One region of the Lacinutrix undariae genome, then DNA from elsewhere that is predicted to be linked to it. Evidence: riboswitches for the same ligand, from Rfam matches in the RefSeq annotation. Region 1 holds a riboswitch; the other holds the start of a gene.

Region 1 (6,969 bases):
TTTTATTGCTGCATTATATAATACAGACATACTATCTGTTAAAGGATATGCCTGTTCATTACAAAAAACTAAAGCGCCTAAGGTTCCTTTTTTTTGAATGGTTCCCATTAAATTTTTCCCTAGAATTGCTTTTGTTGCTAAAGCATATTTTAAACCTCGTTTTGCATAAGACAAAGTATCATCATTAGCTTTAAGGTCTTCTTTCTGTGCATCATTTTTAAGATTTCTCCCTTTTTCTTCATTAAAATGATTTTCAAACCATTCTGGCTGTTCTATTTCAAAATCATATATATAATCGGCTATTTCAGCAATGGTTTCTTCTGGAAAAGATTGTTTTGGCATAACACCAAATTCTTTAACAGCTCCAACCATTTTAGCTTTATCTGCATTTGGATTTTTAACCCAAGTTTTGATTTCTTCTATAAATTGTGCTTTGGTTGTTGCTTCATTTATATAATGTTTCTTTATAGCAATCATAGGCGGACCTATCCTATCTGATTGATTATCTGTAGAATTATGACACGTATAACAATTAGTTTCCATTAATTTTTTACCAGGATGCTTATTTGCCTCCATTTGCTTTTCAAAAGCTGTATATTCTTTCTTTTTAGAATTATTACAGTTAAAAAAAAACAAGGAAATGCAGACTAATAGTATTAAATTTTTCATTTTAAATATTATTTATTTTAACATTTTCCCTGTTGCACAGCTTACAAAAGACTTTGCTTTAGACACCAAATTATTATCATCACCTGCAGAAGGATAGCCTAAAGTTTTAAGCTTATCTTTTACAGCAAAAGCATCTGCTTCATTTATGTATTTGAAAGCAACTTTACGTTCTTCAATATCAATATTTATATCTGAAATATTTTTAATCTCTAAAAGTTTTGTGATAATGGTATGTGCACAACCACCACATTTTAAATTTTGTACTATTATTGATGTTTTCATTTTATTTATAGTTTAAAAGTCCTCCTTGTAAATCATATATTTCAAGAAAACCTAATGTTGCCAATTTATTTGAAGCTTTTCTACTTCTACCTCCACTTCTACAGTATATGTAAACAGCCTGATCTTTATTTAATTTGTTAAATTTTTCTTGAAAATTATTTGAAAAAAAATCAATATTAATTGCTTTATTAATATGTTGCGTATTAAATTCATTAAGCGTTCTTACATCAACTAACTGTACGTTATTATTAGTGATTTTTGTTTTAAAATGTAATGGAGACAATACTTTTATTGCTTTACTTTGTGGTGTTTTTTCACCAAATAATCTTGAAAATATAGACATAATAACGATGTGTTTTCTTTTATTACTAAAACATATTATGTCATAAAATTAATTGATTTGAAACAACTTATTAGTAACCTTTGTTACATATCAAAAAAAAAGCGTAAACTACAACTGATGTAATTTACGCTCTTTAAAGATGTGTTTGTTTTTATTTTAATGTTGAAGGACAAACAAAATCTGTTACAGGAATGCCTGCTTTTTTAATAGCTCCAAAACCTCCAGCAACATCTACTAGATTATGAATACCTCTACTCTTTAATATGGATGCTGCAATCACCGAACGATATCCTCCAGCACAGTGTACATAAAATGTTTTATCGGTAGGAAATTCTGAAATATAATCGTTTAAGAAATCTAAAGGAGTAAAATGTGCATCTGCAATATGAGCAGCAGTAAATTCGCCTTCTTTTCTAACATCAAATACAGGAATCTCTGAAGTTTCTAAACGTGTTTTAAATTCTTCGGCAGAGATAGAGATTAAATCATCTGTTGCTTTACCTGCTGCTTTCCAAGCATTAAATCCTCCGTCTAAAAACCCAATAGTATTATCAAATCCAACACGAGATAAACGTGTAATTGTTTCTTCTTCTCTACCGGCATCAACAACTAATAAAATAGGTTGTTTGACATCTCTAATTAATGCGCCAACCCATGGTGCAAAACCGCCATCAATTCCTATAAAAATTGAGCGAGGAATAAATCCTTTTACAAATTCGGTTTGGTGACGCACATCCAAAATGATTGCTTCGGTATCATTTGCAATCGCTTCAAATTCTGCCGGAGATAATGCTTTTGTACCGCGTTTAATTACGGTATCAATATCATCATATCCTTCTTTATTCATCTTTACATTTAAAGGAAAATAATGTGGTGGTGGTAATAACCCATCGGTTACTTCTTCAATAAATTCAGCTTTAGTCATATCGGCACGTAAAGCGTAATTCATCTGTTTTTGATTCCCTAAAGTATCAACCGTTTCTTTCATCATGTTTTTTCCACAAGCTGAACCAGCACCATGCGCAGGATATACAATCACATCATCTGCTAAAGGCATAATTTGTGTGCGTAAACTATCGTATAAATAACCTGCTAAATCTTCTAGTGTTAAATCGGCACCTTTTTGAGCTAAATCTGGTCGCCCAACATCTCCTAAAAATAAGGTGTCACCACTAAAAATCGCATAATCTTTTCCGTTAGCATCTTTTAATAAATACGTGGTACTCTCCATAGTATGACCTGGAGTATGTAAAGTTGTAATTGTAATATTTCCTAATTTGAAGACTTGTTTATCTGTTGCTACAATAGCCTTAAAACTAGGTGCTGCATTTGGTCCAAATACAATTGGTGCGCCAGTTTGTTTTGATAATGTAACATGTCCGCTAACAAAATCGGCATGAAAATGAGTTTCAAAAATATAAGTAATCTTGGCATTATCCTTCTTTGCACGCTCTATATATGGCGATACTTCACGTAGAGGGTCAATAATTGCAACTTCACCTTCACTTTCAATATAGTAAGCACCTTGTGCTAGACATCCTGTATATATTTGTTCTATTTTCATAATTAATTCTTTAATGCTCTATCTGTAATCTTCAATTTACAAAGATAAAATTTGTGATGTTATTTTGTAAATTCTTTTATTATAATATAAACGGCCATGACTAATATGAAGTAGCCAAAGCTCTTTTTTAATTTTTTATTCGAAATATATTTTGAAAGAAATCCTCCTACTAAAATTCCGAGAACGGTAAGTGCTGAAAAAATAAGTAGAAAATTCCAATCGGGATCTAAATTTTGCAAATCGCCATAAAAACCTACGAGGGAGTTTAATGCGACGATTATTAATGAAGTTCCTACAGCTTTTTTCATAGGTAACCCAGACCATAATACTAATGCTGGTACATACAAAAAACCACCTCCTGCACCTATTAATCCAGTAATTAATCCTATAATTGAACCTTGAATAAACACCTTATAATAAGGTTGTTGTTGTTTTTCTTGCTGTGTTTCCTTTTTTGTTTTAATCATTAAGCTGGCTGCCATAATCATCACTAAAGCAAAAAACACCATAATTGCCATACCTTTAGTTAAATGAAAGTTATCAATCTTAAAAATAACATCAGGTATATTTGGTACCACATAACGTCTAGTTATATAAACAGCTACAAATGATGGAAAACAAAATAACAATCCAGTTTTAAAATCGACTAATTTTTTTTGATGCTTCTGAATAACACCAACAATAGATGATGAGCCAACTACAAATAACGAATATGCTGTGGCCACTACAGGATTAAAGCCTAATAAATACACTAATAATGGTACCGTTAAAATGGAACCACCTCCACCTAAAAGTCCAAGGACTCCTCCAATTAAAAACGCCCCTATATATCCTAAAATATCAACCACTATAATCTATTTTTTAACAAAGGTAAGTTACTCTTTTTAATTTGAAAGTAATAAAAGTTACACATCAATTAAAGTTCTAAAATAGTTATTGCATTTCTATGAAGTTGAATCTTTTTTTCGTTTTCTAGAGCTTTTAACAACCTTGAAATAACAACACGAGAAGTATGCATATCGTTAGCAATTTGTTGATGTGTCACTTGTACGATATGGTTATGATTTATCATTGCTTTATCTTTTAGATATTTAAATACTCTTTCGTCCATTTTTAAAAAAGCAATCGTATCAATCGCTTCAAGAAGTTCAGTCATGCGTTCATAATAACTTTGTAAAATAAAGTTTTGCCAACTTTTATACGTACTCATCCAAAGTCCCATTTTTTCAACAGGAATCATCAATAATTCTGTATCTGTTTCAGCAATAGCTCTAATTTTACTTTTTTTCTGTCCCATACAACACGATAGTGTCATTGCACAAGTATCTCCTTTTTCAATAAAATACAACACCAATTCATAACCATCTTTATCTTCTCTTATAATTTTTACGGCACCGCTTAATAGTAATGGCATTGCTGTAATATAGTTGTCAATTTCAATAAGTTTATCTCCCTCTTTAACTTGTTTAACAACAGCTACACGATGAATTTCTTCTAATAACTCATCTTCAAAAATATAGCCGTAATGTTGTTTTAAATGATCTATCATAAACCTTTTATTAGGAAAATTAAATATACTATTATTGTTGAAATTAAGTGGACTTGTTTTATTATTTATATAAAAAACTTAATTTAAAAGTGTGCTATTTTTTAAAATACGAAAGCATTTTTCTTCTCCCAAATACATGGAATCTCCAAAATCTTCAGACCAAAAACCTTCAAAAAAATCTTTAGTTAAACATTTATAAACTACAACACCTTTATAAATTTGATCATCTTCTCCCTTATATTTAAAATTAATTACTAAAATATTGTTCTTAAAAAAACCTATTCCTACCTGTGTTTGGGTTTCACCAATATACCATTCGGCAAGTACTTGATTTTTATTATTTACTTGTAAAGAAAGTGTGCCTTTATATGTGTGCTTTTCAGCATCTTGATTCTGTCCTACAATGTTGTAATCACCTCCTATATCGCTAATTGTCATTCTATTTTTATTTGAATACAAAGTAACAATTCTTTATTGTTTTTTAATCAAAATAATGTGATTAATCATTGTGAATTTTTCAATATTAAAATGGTTTCAAACTTTTAAAAATGTCATCAAATTATAAGTATCTATCTTCTTAATTAAATTATAATTCTGAAAAAAAATTTGGAAAATCCATTTTAATTAAACAATCTTTGTGTTCATAAAGTTCAATATCTTATTGATTATGTTATCAAGAAAGGTGGAGGGATTAGACCCTTTGAAGCCTTAGCAACCCTTTATATTTTATAAAGAAGGTGCTAAATTCTACCAAAACTTATTTTAGGTTTTATGGATAGATAACGCGTGTAAATTTTAAAAATATCTTTTAAAATTTTCAGCAACTTCTTTTTAACATTTTTCTCATAGAGCTATCATTTTACAGATAGCATTGACTTTTTGTTTTAATTTTTTATTAACTCAAAAAAAAAGAAAAATGAGTACACAAAAATTCGCAACAAACGCGTTGCATGCAGGTCACGATGTTACTACAAATGGAGGAACTAGAGCGGTTCCTATTTATCAATCTTCAGCTTATGTTTTTAACGATTCAGATCATGCTGCAAATTTATTCAGTTTATCGCAACCTGGTAATATTTACACCCGAATAAACAATCCTACAAATTCTATTTTAGAAGAACGTCTAGCCGTTTTAGAAGGCGGAATTGCAGCAGTTTCAACAGCTTCTGGTACTGCAGCTATTGCAACTACACTACTAACATTATTAAAAACAGGAGATCATATTGTGGCTTCAAGTAGTTTGTATGGTGGAACTTACAATTTATTAAATGTCACTTTACCAAGACACGGGATTACTACAACTTTTGTTGATCCTTCGGATATTGAAGCCTTTAAAAATGCTGTAACCCCAAACACAAGAGCTTTCTTTATTGAATCTTTAGGAAATCCGAAGTTAGATGTTTTAGATATTGAAGCCATAGCAAACGAAGCTAAAATAGCTCAAGTGCCGCTAATTGTAGATAATACGGTAGCAACTCCTTCCCTACTCAACCCAATTAAATACGGTGCAAATATTGTTATTCACTCGCTAACAAAATATATTAATGGAAACGGAACCTCGCTAGGTGGTGTTATTATTGATGCCGGAACTTTTAATTGGGCAAACGGAAAATTTCCCGAATTTACTGAACCTTCAGCAGGATATCATGGTTTAGTTTACACCGATGTTTTAAAAGAAGCGGCATTTATTGCAAAAGTTCGTATTGAAGGATTACGCGATTACGGAGCTGCTTTAAGTCCGTTTAACGCTTTTCAAATTATTCAAGGTTTAGAAACTTTAGAAATCAGAATCAAAAGACATAGCGAAAGTGCTTTAGAAATTGCAAAATGGTTAGAGCAACAAGATCAAGTGCTTTGGGTAAACTATCCTGGATTAGAAAGTAGTAAATACAAAAAATTAGCTGAAAAATATTTACCAAAAGGACAAAGCGGACTCGTTACTTTTGGTATAAAAGGCGGTTTTGAATCAGCAAAAACAATTGCAGACACCACTAAGTTATTTTCACTGTTAGCAAATATTGGAGATACCAAATCGCTAATTATTCACCCAGCAAGTACCACGCACCAACAATTAAATGATGAGCAACAAGAAGCAACAGGTGTTACTAAAGATTTAATTAGATTATCTATAGGATTGGAAGATGTAGAAGATTTAAAAACCGATTTATTGAATGCTTTTAAAGTTATAAACTCAAAAATCTAATTTAAAATGCAACAGCTTCATACTATTAAAATATCAGATTTTAAAACCGAAAGCGGTAAGACAATAACCATTCCGTTGTCTTACCAAATTTTCGGTAAATCATTACATAGCGCACCTATAATTTTGGTAAATCACGCCCTTACCGGAAATAGTAATGTAGCTGGTACTGAAGGTTGGTGGAAAGATTTGATAGGTCAAAATAAAACCATAGATACTAATAAATATACCATTATAACATTTAATATTCCTGGTAATGGTTATGATGAATTTATAATTGAAGACTATAAAAATTTTATAGCTAGAGATATTGCTAATCTATTTTTATTAGGTTTAAAAGCGTTAAAAATCAATAAATTATT
Region 2 (6,969 bases), 340 kb from region 1:
GCACCACGTTTTTGAGTCATCATTAAAAAGGATAACGGGTTTATAGCGTAAGCATATAGTATATATTCGGATAATGGTTTTATAATTCCCTCTGCTTTTCCTCTAGTCCAAAGGTCGAGTAGGGGTTGTAAATGTTTAATACCTTCTTGTCTGCTTTCTTCATCAATCATTGGCGTGTTATCACATTGTGCTAAAAACATAGCGTTTTCACATTCTTTAAGTTTAAAGTCTGCAATACGTTTCCAAATCAATTCAAAACCAGTTTCAATAGGCATATTTTCCTTGTAAGTTTCAAAAGCATATTGGGTGTATTTTTCTTTAACTTCTACATACGTTTTATTTACTAAATCTTGTTTGTTTTCAAAATACAAGTAAATAGTAGCAGGAGATACATTAGCCATTTTAGCAATCTTGCTCATAGGCGTTGCATGAAAACCATTATTATTTACCAACTCGATAGTTGCTTTAATTAATGCGTTTCTTTTCTCTATACTTTTTTGAAGTTTTGCCATTGTCTTATTATTCTAATACAAAGATATAATAAAAATGAACGTTCATTCTCTTTTTAACAAATATTTAATTTTTCATTTATTTAAGTAGAAGAAATAAATATGAATTTATCCTTTCTGAAAGGGTTTAAAGCTAATAAATAATAAGGTATAAATGGAAAGTGATAATAAATACCAAGTATTAGTAACCAAATCTAAATAATCTATTTTTCCGTTAGAAAAACTTAAAATCATTAAAACTTGTGCACCATAGGGTAGAAGTCCTTGAGTAATACACGCAAAAATATCTAATATAGAAGCGGTGTTTTTATGATCTAATTGGTAATCGTCATTTATAGTTTTAGCTATTGGACCCGCAATAATAATTGAAACCGTATTATTAGCAATCGCCATATTAATGGTGCTAACTAAAGCCGCAATACCAAATTGCGCAGACTTTTTACTTTTAATAAGGGTTTTAATTTTTATTAATATAAAATCAATCCCTCCATTTTTTTCAACCAAAGCAGCTAATCCACCTGTAAGCAGAGATAGTAAGAAGATTTCTGTCATGTTAGTAAATCCTATGTATGCAATTTTAGAAGATTCTAAAAGCGTAAAATCACCATATATAATTCCTAATATTCCTGCCGATATTACCCCTAAAAGTAATGTAATAAAAACATTGACACCTAATACAGACAATAGAATAACTAGAATATAAGGTAGAATTTTTAGAATAGAATAAGTGTAAACCACGTCTTGCGAGGCTACGTCTTTTAGTCCGAACCCTTGAAAAATCAAAATTATAATTGTAAATAATGCTGCTGGAACCGCAATTTTAATATTCTGTTTAAATTTATCGCTCATTTTACAACCTAAAGACTGTGTTGCTGCAATTGTAGTATCTGAAATAACTGACAAATTATCACCAAACATACTTCCGCCTAATAAGGCGCCACTTAATATCGCTAAATCTACACTACTTTTATCAGCAATAGCAACTATAATAGGCGCTAAAGCGACAATAGCTCCAACCGAAGTTCCTGTAGAAATTGATAGAAAACTAGCAATAATAAAGATGTCTAAATAGATATATTGTATTGCTATCACATCTAACCCTAAATTAACAATAGCATCTACACTACCTGTTGCTTTTGTAATAGCAGCAAATGCGCCAGCTAATAAATAGATAAGACACATGGTTAGTATTTTATCGTCTCCACAACCTTTTAAAAGAGTATTAATTTTTGAGTTTATCGATTGTTTAAACATTAAAAATGCCACAATAATTCCTACAATAACTGCAATAGGAGCGGGTAATGCATAAAAATCATTTTTATAAACACCTACACCTAAAAATGTAAATACAAATACAAATAGTGGTATTAATGCTGAGAATTTTGGTGTGATTGTTTTCAATTTTGCCATTATATCTTTATTTAAAAAAAGGAAATAGCATTTAAGTAAGAGAAGTATGAATTAACATTTTTTCCAAACTAATTGGCTTATCTATTTAGCACCTTGCTTGTTAATGCAGGTTGCTATCTCCTTTCGAGATTCTTGATAATTAATTTTAAGAGCACAAATGTAATTAATTATATATGTATAAATCTTAAAAAAAGTTTAATTTATGTTTAGCTATGCATTAATAAAACGTAATTTGTAAACCAATAACAGGTAATTAGCAACATAAATGAGAGTAATAGATTCCTTATTAAAAGAATACGCAGAAAGTCATCAAACAAAATTAAATGTCATGATACATTATATATGTGTGCCATTGATATTTTTTAGTCTTATTGGTTTATTAGCAAGTATTCCTGTTCCAAAAATGGTAATAGCTCTTTTTCCTACAGCTATAGCGGGATTTATCCACTATGGCAGCTTGGTAATTATATTAGGTTTGTTTTATTACCTCCGTTTATCTAAAGTGTTATTTGTGGCAATGTTTATTTTTTCAGTAATCGTTTTATATGGAGTTCATCTAATAAGTCAGATAAACATGTCACCTTTATGGTTAAGCATGACAATTATTTTTGTCGTGTCATGGATTGGTCAGTTTATCGGACACAACCATGAAGGAAAAAAACCATCGTTCATAAAAGACTTACAGTTCTTAATGATAGGTCCTGCATGGACAATGAGCCATTTATTTGAAGCTTTGAAAATTAAATTCTAAATAAATCACAGTTAATATGCATGACATTCTTTTTTTGGCACGCATATTGCATTATCAAAAGTATTATTAAATAATTAAATATATTACAATGAGTAAAGGAACAGTAAAATTCTTCAACGACACTAAAGGTTTTGGATTCATCACTGAAGAAGGTTCAGACAAAGAACATTTTGTACACATTTCTGGATTAATTGACGAAGTTCGCGAAGGTGACGAAGTTGAATTCGATCTACAAGAAGGAAAAAAAGGTTTAAATGCAGTAAACGTAAAAGTTTTATAACATATACATCTATTTTTAGTAAAAGCTCATCAATTAATTTTGATGGGCTTTTTTTATGGTTTAATACTTAACTATAACACCGTAAAACCAACAAAACTCTATTATCTTTGCACAAAATTATAACTTATGTCAAAACAGTTCTCTGCGTTAGGGATTAAACCATCACTATTATCAAGTTTAGCGACTTTACAAATTTCTGAACCTACAATTATTCAGGATAAAGTAATTCCTATTATTCTTAATGAAACCAATGATGTTGTAGCATTAGCAAAAACTGGAACCGGTAAAACTGCCGCTTTTGGATTGCCTTTATTGCAATTAGTAGATATTGAAAATAGCAATATTCAAACTTTAATCTTAGCACCAACAAGAGAACTTGGACAACAAATTTGCGCCAATTTAGAAGCGTTTTCTTCTCATGATGAAACTTTGCAAATTGTAGGTTTATTTGGGGGAACACCTATAAAACCACAATTAGAACGTTTAAAAAACACAACACATGTTGTAGTTGCTACTCCGGGACGTTTAGCAGATATTATGGAACGCAACGGTATCAACTTAAAACATGTGAAATATGTTGTTTTAGATGAAGCTGATGAAATGATTACAGCACACAAAGAAGGTGTTGAAACTATTTTAAAAGCCTTACCAGAACAACGCCGTACACTTTTATTTACAGCAACAATGATAGGTAGTATCAAGCAATTGGTACAAAACTATTTATCAAAAAACGTTAGAACTTACGAAGCTGACATGGCCACAACAGGTCATCAAGGTATTTCTCACCAATATGTAGTTGTAGAGCCTATTGAAAAACTTGAAGTTTTAATGCATTTCTTAAATTCAAAAGAAGGCGAACGCGGTATAATTTTCTGTAAAACTAAAGCTGCAGTTAATAAATTAGCTAAAAACCTAGCCATCAATAAATTCTCATCAGGAGCTATCCACGGAAGTTTATCTCAAGGAATACGTGATCGTATTATGGGGCAATTTAGAGAAGGTTATATTGATATTTTAGTTGCCACAGATTTGGCAGCTCGTGGAATTGACGTTAAGGAAATTACTTACGTAGTTAATTACCATTTACCTGATACTTATGATGCTTATGTACACCGAAGCGGACGTACAGCTAGAGCAGGAGCAGAGGGGTTAGCACTAAGCATTATTCAAGATGATGAAATTGAAGATATTCCTGAATTTGAAGAAGAATTAAGTATTTCTTTCACCAAATTTGAAAAAGCAGATGCTAAAAGCATTGAAGAAAATAACGGATTACTTTGGGCGCGTAAAATATTTAAAACGAAACCTAATCGTGAGATTCCTGAAGATTTTAAAGCTAAGGTGAAAAATATTTTTCATCATTTAACAAAAGAGGAATTGGTAGATAAAATTTTATCAAATTATATTGCCGAAAACAAAACTATTGTCGAAAAACCAGTTGACAGTAAACCAAAAAAGAAGAAAAAACACCAAGCATAATCTCACGTAAACTAATGGCAAAACCAATAAAAGGACAGCAGGAGATTTTAAATAAATTAAATATCACCGCGCTAAATGACATGCAAGAAGAAGCGCATTTAGCAATTACTAATGCCGATAATACAATTGTGTTATCTCCTACAGGAACAGGAAAAACTGTCGCATTTTTATTACCTACAATGGCTACTCTAGACAGAGCTATTGAAGAAGTGCAACTACTTATTATTGTACCATCAAGAGAATTAGCAATACAAATTGAACAAGTAATTCGCGAAATGGGATCTGGTTTTAAAGCTAATGCCGTTTATGGAGGTCGCCCTTTTTCAAAAGATAAAATAGAATTAGCACATGCTCCAGCTATTTTAATTGGAACTCCAGGACGGGTTTCAGATCATTTACGTCGCGAAACTTGCAGTACTGCACATATAAAAACCTTAGTATTAGATGAGTTTGACAAATCTTTAGAGATAGGTTTTGAAGAACAAATGCGTGATATTATTGATCATTTACCACATATAGAAAAGCGCGTATTAACATCGGCAACTCAAGATATGAAAATCCCTGAGTTTGTAGGGTTACAAAACGAGTTGGTTATTGATTATTTACACACCAAAAAGTCTCAATTAGAGATAAAAAAGGTGATTTCTCCATCAAAAAACAAACTTCAAACTTTAGTAGATTTACTACACACTATAGGAAACAAACCCGGGATTATTTTCTGTAATTTTAAAGATACCATCCAGTTTGTGAGTAATTTTCTTAATGAAAACAACATTGCTCATGGTTGTTTTTATGGTGGATTAGAACAAATAGAACGTGAACGTGCTTTAATAAAATTTAGAAATGGAACACATCAAATTATTGTCGCTACAGATTTAGCAGCAAGAGGATTAGATATTCCGGAATTAAACTACATTATTCATTTTCAATTACCTTTAAAAGCTGAAGAGTTTACCCATAGAAATGGTAGAACAGCACGTATGAATACCCAAGGAACAGCCTATGTTCTTAAATGGGAAGAAGAAAATTTACCTGAATTTATAAATACTAATCATATTGAAAAATTAGACGGAAAACCAACCAGAATAAGGTCTCAATGGAGCACTTTATTTATTTCGGGAGGCAGAAAGGATAAAATTTCAAAAGGAGATATTGCAGGATTATTCTTTAAACAAGGCGGATTAAATAAAGACGAATTGGGTGTTATTGAATTAAAACAAGATTGTGCATTTGTTGCAGTACCTAAAAACAAAGCAGATATACTTGTAGAACTCACTAATAATACGCGTTTAAAAAAGAAGAAAGTCCGCATTACTTTAGCTTAAAACTGAAACAACAATAAATTAATATTAAATTTTAAAAAAGATGGTTATCCATTTAATTTTAAGATGTACTTTTGCGCCAGCAAAAAAAAGCAATTATAATGAAGCGTATTACCGAATACAAGAAACTCTTTGGAATAGAAAAAGAGATAGAGCTTAAACCTCTAAAAAAGAGCTATCGTAATTTAGCCAAAGAATGGCATCCAGATAAATTTCAAGAAGGCGACGCTTTATTTGAAGAAGCTGAAGAAAAAAGTCGTAAAATCATTGATGGTTACCACTTTTTAGTAAGTATTGCTCCAGAAACTATTGAAGCGAATCTTCCTGAATACACGGAAACTATTAATAAATCTGGTATTGCAGATTTTGTACATAAAGGATTGCTTTTAGAAATTACATTTCTTGATGGAGCAACTTATGAGTACTTTGGTGTTACTAAACAAGTTTACATTAAAATGATAAATAGTGATAAAATTAACCGTTTTGCAAAACGTGCAATTTACCCTAAATATACATACAGAAAATCTAAGCGTATTTCTGAAAATGCTTAAAATAAAAAAAACCACTTAATTAATTAAGTGGTTTTTTTTATTAATTACGTTATACATGCTGAGCGTTTAAGTAAAATATATTCTCCTTCGTTTTTAAACTCCCTAATAGTCTTTCCAACATAACGTTTAAAAGTTTTTGAGAGATAACTAGCATCTGTAAACCCTAAATCTTTCGCTATATCAGTAAGTGTAAAATCTGAATTTAACAATCTAATTAACACCTCCAGAATACTTGTCATTAAACTTCTAATGAAGCGTGTTGATGTTTTACTATGATTTTGATTTTCTTGAAGAATGATAGCTATTAAGCTATCCAAGTGCTTTCTGTCTTATTATTTTTAATAATATCACCAGGTAGTAAATATAAGAAGCCTCTTTAAACGACTCATTCCTGTCAATTGAAACTCCATATACAGTCTTAAAAAATAAATCTGTAAATTTCAAAAAAATAAATTTTGTAGGCTTATAGATTGTGAATGAATGACATTTTAAAGCAGAGAGTAAAAACACGCTTCCTGACAAATAAGGGGATTGATTATGTGTCCCTTCACCATTTAAAATTAAAACAAGTTCAAACAGGACGCTGTTTCCATTCTGCTAATTCTATTTCTTGCACATCAATTTGGGTTGATTTTCTATTTATTTTTGTACTATCATTTATGACCGT

Evidence for each region. A riboswitch is a leader RNA that binds a small molecule or an ion and turns the genes downstream of it on or off. The one in region 1 is predicted to bind S-adenosylmethionine.
Region 2: another riboswitch for S-adenosylmethionine. It lies ahead of ACU4C5_RS12810 (Na+/H+ antiporter NhaC family protein); the one in region 1 lies ahead of ACU4C5_RS11300 (O-acetylhomoserine aminocarboxypropyltransferase/cysteine synthase family protein).

What each region holds. Positions count from the first base shown of each region.
Region 1 covers NZ_CM128809.1:2,525,627-2,532,595, reverse strand. The annotation lists gene ACU4C5_RS11335 (c-type heme family protein) at 1-669, opposite strand, end outside; gene ACU4C5_RS11330 (heavy-metal-associated domain-containing protein) at 682-951, opposite strand; gene ACU4C5_RS11325 (rhodanese-like domain-containing protein) at 953-1,294, opposite strand; gene ACU4C5_RS11320 (MBL fold metallo-hydrolase) at 1,446-2,858, opposite strand; gene ACU4C5_RS11315 (sulfite exporter TauE/SafE family protein) at 2,918-3,706, opposite strand; gene ACU4C5_RS11310 (Crp/Fnr family transcriptional regulator) at 3,775-4,407, opposite strand; gene ACU4C5_RS11305 (hypothetical protein) at 4,486-4,845, opposite strand; SAM riboswitch class I at 5,075-5,193, shown strand; gene ACU4C5_RS11300 (O-acetylhomoserine aminocarboxypropyltransferase/cysteine synthase family protein) at 5,324-6,610, shown strand; gene thrA (bifunctional aspartate kinase/homoserine dehydrogenase I) at 6,617-6,969, shown strand, end outside.
Region 2 covers NZ_CM128809.1:2,861,009-2,867,977, forward strand. The annotation lists gene ACU4C5_RS12805 (TetR/AcrR family transcriptional regulator) at 1-512, opposite strand, end outside; gene ACU4C5_RS12810 (Na+/H+ antiporter NhaC family protein) at 618-1,919, opposite strand; SAM-I-IV-variant riboswitch at 1,967-2,063, opposite strand; gene ACU4C5_RS12815 (Mpo1 family 2-hydroxy fatty acid dioxygenase) at 2,185-2,670, shown strand; gene ACU4C5_RS12820 (cold-shock protein) at 2,759-2,950, shown strand; gene ACU4C5_RS12825 (DEAD/DEAH box helicase) at 3,077-4,429, shown strand; gene ACU4C5_RS12830 (DEAD/DEAH box helicase) at 4,444-5,754, shown strand; gene ACU4C5_RS12835 (KTSC domain-containing protein) at 5,853-6,302, shown strand; gene ACU4C5_RS12840 (helix-turn-helix domain-containing protein) at 6,347-6,619, opposite strand.